One region of the Paenibacillus sp. FSL M7-1414 genome, then DNA from elsewhere that is predicted to be linked to it. Evidence: riboswitches for the same ligand, from Rfam matches in the RefSeq annotation. Region 1 holds a riboswitch; each other region holds the start of a gene.

Evidence for each region. Region 1 has a riboswitch for S-adenosylmethionine ahead of mmuP (S-methylmethionine permease). Riboswitches for the same ligand answer to the same signal wherever they lie in the genome.
Region 2: linked by a shared signal. The riboswitch ahead of metA (homoserine O-acetyltransferase MetA) and the one ahead of mmuP (S-methylmethionine permease) in region 1 are both predicted to bind S-adenosylmethionine.
Region 3: linked by a shared signal. The riboswitch ahead of MHH92_RS25060 (methionine ABC transporter ATP-binding protein) and the one ahead of mmuP (S-methylmethionine permease) in region 1 are both predicted to bind S-adenosylmethionine.

The regions. Positions count from the first base shown of each region.
Region 1 is NZ_JBBOOS010000001.1:6,000,535-6,003,818, reverse strand. It holds gene MHH92_RS26380 (spore germination protein) at 1-395, shown strand, start outside; gene MHH92_RS26375 (Ger(x)C family spore germination protein) at 392-1,594, shown strand; SAM riboswitch class I at 1,665-1,766, shown strand; partial or broken gene mmuP (S-methylmethionine permease) at 1,859-3,269, shown strand; gene mmuM (homocysteine S-methyltransferase) at 3,249-3,284, shown strand, end outside.
Region 2 is NZ_JBBOOS010000001.1:1,911,960-1,915,243, forward strand. It holds gene corA (magnesium/cobalt transporter CorA) at 1-701, opposite strand, end outside; SAM riboswitch class I at 1,153-1,276, shown strand; gene metA (homoserine O-acetyltransferase MetA) at 1,513-2,430, shown strand; gene MHH92_RS08800 (PLP-dependent transferase) at 2,455-3,284, shown strand, end outside.
Region 3 is NZ_JBBOOS010000001.1:5,731,369-5,734,652, forward strand. It holds gene MHH92_RS25055 (methionine ABC transporter permease) at 1-618, opposite strand, end outside; gene MHH92_RS25060 (methionine ABC transporter ATP-binding protein) at 619-1,653, opposite strand; SAM riboswitch class I at 1,780-1,921, opposite strand; gene MHH92_RS25065 (Cthe_2314 family HEPN domain-containing protein) at 2,051-2,767, opposite strand; gene MHH92_RS25070 (COX15/CtaA family protein) at 2,972-3,284, opposite strand, start outside.

The sequences.
Region 1 (3,284 bases):
TGGTTATAGGCAGTTTATCGCTCGATGGCATCAAAACTCGAACCTGGCCAACGCTGGATTTGGTAAGAAGCTTCGAAATCCAGGGTCTGATATTCGAGCGTTTTGAATCCTTATTGCTGGTCATCTGGATTATGCAAATCTTTTCGACTACAGCAATTACACATTACTGCGCTTCGGTGGGTATTCGTGATTTGTTTCGTTCCAAAAAAATCAAAGGCATCATGTACGGCCTGCTGCCGTTCATTTATCTGACAGCAATGATACCCAAAACAGTGGATGATACCTTCGTACTAGGAGATATGCTAGGCAATGTGTCCGTATTTTTGTTTGGCATTTTACCTCTGGTACTACTGTTGTTAAGTCTGATTCGCAAAAAAGGAGGCAAGCATGCATGATTACATTCCGCATGTTGTTACGCTTAGCCACTGTATTATGCATTCTCTTAACGATATCCGGATGTTGGAGCAGTCGAGAGATAGAGGATCTAAGTGTCTACGTTGGTCTCGGGATCGATATCGGCAAAGAGACTGAATTTGAGGAGAACATCGCCAATCAGGGAGGAGGGTATTCCAAGCAGAACAATGTGACAGCCACGGTACAGATTGCTCCCGGTAATTCCAGCAGTCAGAAGAGCCAACAATCCGGTTCGCCTGCTTCTGGTAAAACGTCCTATTCCAATGAACAGCTTACCGGAGATTCCTTGCTGCAAATCTTTCGTCAGTTTGCACTGAGACGAGATCATCCGCTCATCGGACATCATCTGAAGGTTATCGTTGTGTCCAAGGATATCGCCAAAAAGTATGGTCTGGACCAGCTGCTGGATTTTGTACTTCGGGATAACGATATTCGTCCTAACTGTCTAGTGTTGATTAGCCATCATCGCGCTGTTGATGTACTGACTTCAGATGATCCTTCCCGGATTCCAGCATTTTATCTTACAGGTATTACCGGTAATTCATACTTGTCCAATAAAATCCTGGACCCCGTTCTACTCTCCAAATTAGATGCACAAATGCAATCCGGTTCCAGCTTTTTGCTCCAGAATGTACTGAACTTCAATGGAGAGGACAAGTTCTCCGGTGCCAGTATCTTTGATGGGAAAACAACCAAATTCATCGGGGAACTCAGCCAAACGGATCTAGAAGGGCTATCTTGGCTCAGACCTAAAGAAAAAGGAGGTATCTTGAAGACATACAATAAAGAGGGGTTCACTGTTGTATATGAAATGAAGAAGAAAAAAACAACAATAATTCCAAAAGTGGTTGGCGATGATATTTCATTCCATGTGAAAACTGAATCCGAAGGCTGGTTGATGGAGGATTGGCGTGCTCCCGAGGAAGAGGAAAAAGGTGCATATCTCAGTGAATTGGAAAAAGAATTTGCTGAACTTGCCAAACAACAGATTCGACAGTTGTTATACAAACTGCAGCATACCTATAAAGTAGATGTTGCGGATTTTCGGGATAGCTTACGTATCAAAGAACCTAAAACATGGAAAAAAGTCAAAGACGATTGGGATAAAATTTTTAGCACCGTGCCGATCACCTATGAGGTAAAGACCACCATCACCAATCCGGGGTCTTCCACCGAATAGCGAGGTGTGCCATTTATTATTTAAATGTTGACACATTCATGATAGATCGCTATATTAGTAAAAAATCATTTTCTTATCCAGAGAGGTGGAGGGACTGGCCCTTAGAAACCTCAGCAACAGATCTGAAGGATACTGTGCTAATTCCAGCGGGTGAAAGCCTGATAGATAGGAGCGTTTGTTTTTATTTGTCAGTAACGGCGCACTCTTTAGGCAGAGTGGGTCTTTTTTGTTTTTTCTGGATGAAGAAGTAGGGGAGCAGCAGGTATGGAGAACAACAACGACAAAGGGCATTTTCAGCGGAAAATGCAGGCACGGCATGTGGTCATGCTCTCTCTCGGAGGAGTCATTGGAACGGGATTATTCCTCAGCTCAGGTTACACCATTCAGCAGGCGGGACCACTGGGAACCATTCTGTCCTATCTGATTGGAGCCATCGTTGTATATCTGGTGATGCTCTGTCTTGGTGAACTGTCTGTTCATATGCCAGAGACGGGAGCATTTCATAGTTATGCAGCCAAATATATCGGACCAGCAACAGGTTACACGGTAGCTTGGTTGTACTGGTTAACCTGGACTGTTGCGCTTGGCTCCGAATTCACAGCCGCTGGATTGCTTATGCAGCGCTGGTTCCCATCGGTAAACGTATGGATATGGAGCGCGGTTTTTGCACTGATGATCTTTCTGTTTAACGCTCTAACGGTGAAATTATTTGCGGAATCCGAGTTCTGGTTCTCATCTGTAAAAGTAGTTACTATCGTAATTTTCATTATTATCGGTGGCGCAGCCATGTTTGGTATTATTCCCATGGCGGATTCTGAACCGGCTCCATTTCTATCGAATATTACCGCATCCGGTTGGTTCCCTCATGGGGCTACAGCGATATTGATGACCATGCTTGCTGTAAACTTTGCCTTCTCAGGTACCGAGTTAATCGGGATTGCCGCCGGTGAGACGGAGAACCCGGAAAAGACGATACCAAAGGCTATTCATACAACGCTGTGGCGTTTGGTTATTTTCTTCATCGGAACGATTGTTATCTTGTCGGCCTTGCTGCCCATGTCGGATGCCAGTGTACTGGAAAGTCCATTTGTAGCGGTAATGGAGCGGGTGGGTGTACCCTATGCAGCAGACATTATGAACTTTGTTATTCTGACGGCGATTCTCTCTGCTGCCAATTCAGGCCTGTATGCATCTTCACGGATGCTCTGGTCTCTGGCTGACAAAAGAACGATCTCTCCGTGGTTTGCCAAATTGACCAAAAGCGGGGTACCCCTGAATGCACTTCTAATTAGTATGGTGGGTGGTGCGTTGGCATTGCTGTCCAGTATTATTGCGCCAGGTACGGTGTATATTACGCTGGTTTCCATTTCAGGTCTGGCTGTCGTTGCGGTATGGATGAGCATCAGCGCTTCCCAATACATGTTCCGCAGACAATATATCCGGGAAGGACATGCGGTCAAAGATCTGGTCTACCGCACACCACTATATCCGGTGGTACCGATTGTTTCATTTATATTATGCCTGGCTTCATGTATAGGTATTGCCTTTGACCCGACACAGCGAATTGCGCTGTATTGTGGGGTTCCGTTTATCGCAGTATGTTACGCTGCTTATTATCTGACAGAACGTGTGAATAAGAAAAGAGGACAAGTACATGACGCAAGCACAACAGAATAACCCCATAGAACAG
Region 2 (3,284 bases), 4.1 Mb from region 1:
TTGCCCATTAGGTCGCGATAAGTCTCAAAGGTTTCAGATATTTTTACAGCATTCTCATAGATGTCACTGAAATACTTTTGCAGTTGATCATCGATGAGACGCAGATCTTTTTTGTTCAGGGTGTTAATGACCTCTTTCTGAGGTCCAAGGACTTTTTTCAGCCACAGAATCTCACTGCGCAGCCCGATAATTTCACTCAAATGTGACTTTTTGGTGTGCATCAGAATGTCTTCCTCAAGCTTCTCGATCCGTGCTTCAATTCGGTCACCTACGGTGAAATAATTATCAACAATCAAGTCAACCAGCAAATACAGCAGACGATCCGGTGTACTGATTTCCTGTTCCCACAGGATGGGTTTCAGTGTGCGCAATTCGCTGACCTTGTGCTTGGTAACACTAATAATGAAATGTCTGCCGAGGAATAAGTTGACCGCACGTAGAAATATCTCTTCATCATCAAAACGGATGCTATTAATCACAATAAAATAATGGTTCTCATAAATTTCAATCTTCGGACGTTGTTCTTCGTCACTAAGACAGTCTTCCACAGCCAGATCATGCATCAAGAACAGCGGCTGAAGTACCGCCAAATCGTCTATGTCTGCATCAATCCAGTAAAATCCTTCCGCTGGTGGAGTCAGCGCCTGCTGAATGTCGTCCACCGGAATAAATACACCGTTGTTTACCAACCGGATTTTCATCGTTAATCTACTCCTTCTGCACCCGCCAACTTGGCGGATATTATCATTATGGGCGCAAAAAGAACAAATCAGCCGGTCGGCAGCGGAGCCTGGAGATCAGGGCTGCGTTCACTATATAATCAAACGGAAGTCACGTCCCGCTGCCGGCATGCTGATGTCAGTTCTCTATGCAGTTTGTCGGAATTCGGCTGCCAGTCAGGCCTCGGGTCGCCATCCATTTAATATGTCACCTCTCACATAAGGGTTTATAACACCTTGTTTAGTATACCGCTGGTACAAGGTGCTTTCAAGCGCAAAAATGTGTCTATTTCGCGCCCTGAGGCAGTGTATGACAATGGATGATGAACGGTTCCGATCTGGGAAGCAGACATCGAACTGCAACTTGACGTGAGGGCATTAATGTAATAAAGTAGACGGTGAACCATATTCAATTACAATCTAATACAGCGAAATCTTATCAAGAGTAGGTGGAGGGACTGGCCCGATGAAACCCGGCAACCGGCGGTATACCGCACGGTGCTAATTCTTGCAGCGACTAAGTGTCAAGTGGCACTGTTGTAACTGAGAGATGAGAGAGGCGCATATCTATTTTACATATGACCTTTCTCGAAATCCGAGGAAGGTCTTTGTCATATGCCCCGACTTCTCAGCAGTGATTTTCGCTAAGGAACTTGAGGTTGTTTGTAACGTTGGATGAAAGAGCAATTCAATGTTTTTACAAGCTCAAGGCAGTCTATAACTGTATTGATGTGAAGACATCAAGCCAGGGGTGGCTGCATCTATCTATGCACAAGGAGGAGTTAGACTTACTATGCCAATCAAAATACCCGATACGCTACCAGCAAAAGAAGTACTTGAAGGAGAGAATATCTTCGTCATGGATGAAACTTCTGCATATCAGCAGGATATTCGTCCACTCCGTATCGCTATATTAAACCTGATGCCCACAAAGGAAACGACCGAAACACAATTGCTTCGTCTGGTGGGAAACACGCCTATTCAGGTGGATGTCGTTCTCGTACATCCCAAATCCCATACGTCGAAGAATACGTCTCAGGAGTATTTGGATCTGTTCTACAAAACCTTCGATGAAATTGAGCACCGTCGTTTCGATGGAATGATCATTACGGGTGCCCCGGTGGAACAGATGGATTTCGAAGACGTGAACTATTGGAATGAAATCCAGGAGATTTTCGAATGGACCAAAACCAATGTGACTTCAACCCTCCACATATGTTGGGCTTCCCAGGCAGGTTTATACCATCATTTTGACGTACCCAAGGTTGCACTTGATGAAAAGTGTTTTGGCGTTTTCCCACATACCATCAATAAACCACATGTTCCGTTGTTGCGTGGATTCGATGAAGTATTCAACGTTCCACATTCTCGTCATACGGAAGTGAGACGCGAAGATATTGAAAAGAATGAGAATTTAGAGATTTTGGCTGAATCCGAGGAAGCGGGGATCTTCCTGGTTGCTACCAGAGACGGCAAACAGATTTTTGCCACAGGACATGCCGAGTATGACCCGTTCTCATTAAAGTGGGAGTATGACCGGGATACAGCTAAAGGGTTGGATATCGCATTGCCTAGACATTATTATCCGAATGACGATCCTTCCCGTGTGCCACCAGCTACTTGGCGCGCTCATGCCAACTTATTATTCTCTAACTGGCTCAATTACTATGTGTATCAAGAAACACCTTACGATATTGGCCCGCAAATCTAATCGAGATTACAGGAGGATGCAGCAATGGAAGACAACAACAAGTTGAAAATCGAAAGCCGCTTAGCACAAATTGGGTCCATCAATGAACCGGTTACAGGCGCCATTAACTTTCCGATCTATCAATCCACTGCGTTTCGCCACCCGAAGCTTGGACAAAGCACGGGGTTTGATTATATTCGTACGACCAACCCAACTCGCAAAGTGTTGGAAGAGGCGGCCGCAGCGCTGGAGTCCGGTGATGCAGGATTTGCCTGTAGCTCAGGTATGGCCGCGCTGCAAACCATCTTTGCCATGTTTGGTCAAGGGGATCATCTGATTGTATCGCTGGATCTGTATGGTGGAACCTATCGTCTGCTGGAACGAATTCTGTCCCGTTTCGGCGTAACTGCAAGTTATGTGGACACGAATGACCTTGCAGCACTGGAGAAGGTTCGTCAGCCGAATACCAAAGCTGTATTTATTGAGACACCAACCAATCCACTGATGATGATCACAGATGTGGAAGCTGTCGCTTCCTGGGCGAAAAGTTACAACCTGTTGACCATTGTTGACAACACGTTGTTGACTCCATTTTTCCAACGTCCGATTGAACTGGGTGCCGATATCATCATTCATAGCGCTACCAAATATCTGGGCGGACACAATGATGTGTTGGCCGGACTAATTATTACCAAAGGTGAGGCGTTATCTGCAGAGATGGCGTTCCTGCATAATTCCATTGGAGCAGTATTATCTCCAAGTGACTCCTACCAGTTGATGAAAGGTATGAAAACGCTGGCTCTTCGCATGGAGCGTCATGAGCACAATGCACTTACTATTGCTAAATACTTGCTTGAGCACCCAGCGGTGGTTGA
Region 3 (3,284 bases), 270 kb from region 1:
CTGGAGAATTTGCACTAGTATGATCATCGACACTACGGATATGATCATAATTTCATTTTGATAACGGAAGTATCCATAGTTGATTGCCAGTGTTCCCAGACCTCCACCGCCAACCATGCCCGCCATCGCCGTATAGGAGACGAGCGTAACAATGGTGATCGTTATACCAGCAAGCAGTCCAGGCAGTGCCTCAGGCAGTAACACCCGTCTTACAATCTGTCCGGTCGATGCACCCATCGACTGTGCCGCTTCAATGACACCACGATCAACTTCTCGCAACGTCGTCTCCACCAAACGAGCAAAATAAGGAGCTGCTGAAATCACCAAAGGAGGTATAACGCCGAGCACCCCCGTAGCTGTACCGACGAGTATACGAGTGAATGGAATAAGAGCAACAATCAATATGATAAATGGGACTGAGCGCAAAATATTCACAATCAGGGATAGTATAGTGTACACTGCCCGTGACTTAATCGAAGCAGATCGGGCTGTCATGAACAGCAGTACTCCGAGCGGTAAACCTAAGATAACGGTAAACAAGCCTGATACACCCAAAATTTGCAGTGTCTCTATGGAAGCTTTACCAACCTCTTCCCAACGTACGGTTGAAAAATCCATCTAACGAAGCACCTCCACATCAAGTCCCTCAGCGGTTAATTCTGATATCGTCCGATCAATCGCATTTGAATCACCCTCGAACCGAACGGTCAGCTGCCCATAAGGAACCTGTTTGATCGTAGAGATTGTACCTTGCAGGATGGCAAAATCCACGCCTGTTTTACGTACCGTTCTAGACAAAATCGCTTCATACGTTTTGTTACCCAGAAAGGATATCTTCACAAGTTTGGAAGCAGCACCTGCCTGCAATTCAACGCCTGCATTTGCCAGAGCGGTCTCTTCCAGAGCAAGTCCAGCTTCATGGTCACGCATCATGAAGTCCCGCGTAATCGCATGCTGCGGCTTCAGGAACACGTCTGTTACAGGTCCTTGTTCCACAATGCCGCCCTGATGAATGACAGCCACCTTGTCACAGATGTTCTGAATGACATGCATCTCATGTGTAATCAGCACAATCGTAAGGTTGTACTTTTCATTAATATCGAGTAATAACTTCAGGATTGAATTTGTCGTCTGCGGATCAAGTGCCGAAGTAGCCTCATCACAGAGAAGTACATTTGGATCACTTGCAAGTGCTCTCGCAATCCCTACACGTTGTTTCTGGCCGCCAGATAATTGAGCCGGATATTTGCTGCTGTGGTGCTCCAGACCAACCAGTGCAAGCATTTCCTTCACTTTGCGATCAATGGCATCCTTGGGTGTATTCACAAGCTTTAGTGGAAAAGCTACATTGTCATATACCGTTGCCGAAGATAACAGATTAAAGTGTTGAAAAATCATCCCGATCTTGCGTCTCTGTTGCTGCAATTCGGTTTTGCTCAGTTCAGTCAGGTTGATTCCGTCGACCCATACCTCACCCTCCGTAGGCCGTTCCAGCAAATTAATGCAGCGAATCAATGTGCTTTTGCCCGCTCCAGAATGTCCAATCACACCGTAGATTTCACCCTTTTGGATGCTCAAATTCAGCTCGGATAACGCTGTTGTAGATTTTGCCCCTTTGCCGTACGTTTTCGTTAAACCTTTTAATTCAATCAATCGCACTTGCCCCTTTCCAACCACCTACATGTATCTTTACCCGATCTAAAGGAAAACTCCCCTTAAAGTACAAAAAAAGAGCCCTTTGCAGATACAAAGAGGGCTCTTCACGTGAAAGAATATACCTTCTCATCTGCCAAAATCGTGTCTTGCACCATTTTGTAGGAATTAGCACCTAACATCTATAACGAATGATACATGTATCATGTCATTACAAATCGGTTGCCGGGCTTCATCGGGCCTGTCCCTCCGCCGCTCTCGATAAGAAATATGTTGTTGTAGGATTTTATAAGTTCATGTAGTTTATGCTTTATAATGTGAACGTAACTTCCGAAATATCAGTTATATCCATGTAACATTCGATTGAAACTCAGTATATTCCAAGTATTCCGATTTGTCAAAGGGAATTATTTCTTTTCCATATTTTATTGATATAACTATAAGAGGCTGTTAACGTTTCACAGACCATATCCACGCCCTGACGCATTTCCTGCACATGCTGATTCAGATCCTCCAATTTCACTTTACCTTGCAAGGTCTGGTGTAACTGCCACAGGTCATCGTGCATTTCTGAGTTCATGTAGTGAATTTCCATATTACGTCGTTTGCGCAGCTTGCTCATCGGTTCACGATAAGAGTCCTTGATCTGTATTAATTGCAATGCAAGATCATGATGTTCCCTCGCATAGTCGAACTGCCTTAACACAGTAAAATAAGAAAAATGCGCTTTGGTATTTGAAGTATTCAACTGGAATATTTCATTTAATACCGTGCCGACTTTATCCAGAATGGCAAAGCAGCGGATAAAGCCATCTTTGTAGAAATACACATACCGAGCATACTCGGCTTTTTCAGTCGCCGTCATATCATCCGTTGATCCTGCAACGACCTTTTTGCGAAAATGAGCAGCAGCGAAACAGCTTTGCTCCAGTTCATCCAGTGAGGAGATGAGTCCCTGAGTCCACACATACAGTTTCCGATAGTCATGCGTGGGATCATGGTCCACATGCATTTGTCGTTGAAATAGCTCAAGCGTATGCGCCATTGCGTCCATCGCTGCCTTCAATTTACCTTCGTTTATACGTGGCTTTTCCCCCAACAACGTTCGCAGCATGTCTAACCTCCTCTTTTCCAAATCAACAAGAATTCATCACCGTAAACGTAACACATCATCCATTCCGTGTAATTGCTGCTTGCCATAGGTTGCCCTGATCCCCCTGACATCAAACAAAGTCCACCTGTCCAATGATGTACATCACTGGATGGTGGACTTTCATATTTAGCCCAATTACCTTTGAATAAAGAATGGATATATCTCTTAGAACCGATTAACCGGTCGATACAGCTTGTACACCAGGAAACTCATATAGGTTAAAACCCCGAACAATATGGCGATATCCAGCATATGTGCGAGAGCTACGAACATGTATACTTCCGGACGGTTCATTGTCACCATCATGAAAATACCAATGACTACTTGCATCAGAATAAGAACAACGGATACCACACCCAGAGTACGCATTTCCTTGTTGTCCGGATGATTACGGTAAGCGAAATGACCCAGGATTGCGATAACAATCACGAGCGACGCAGCTGCTGCACGGTGAGCAAAAGCAACCGCTACCCCACCC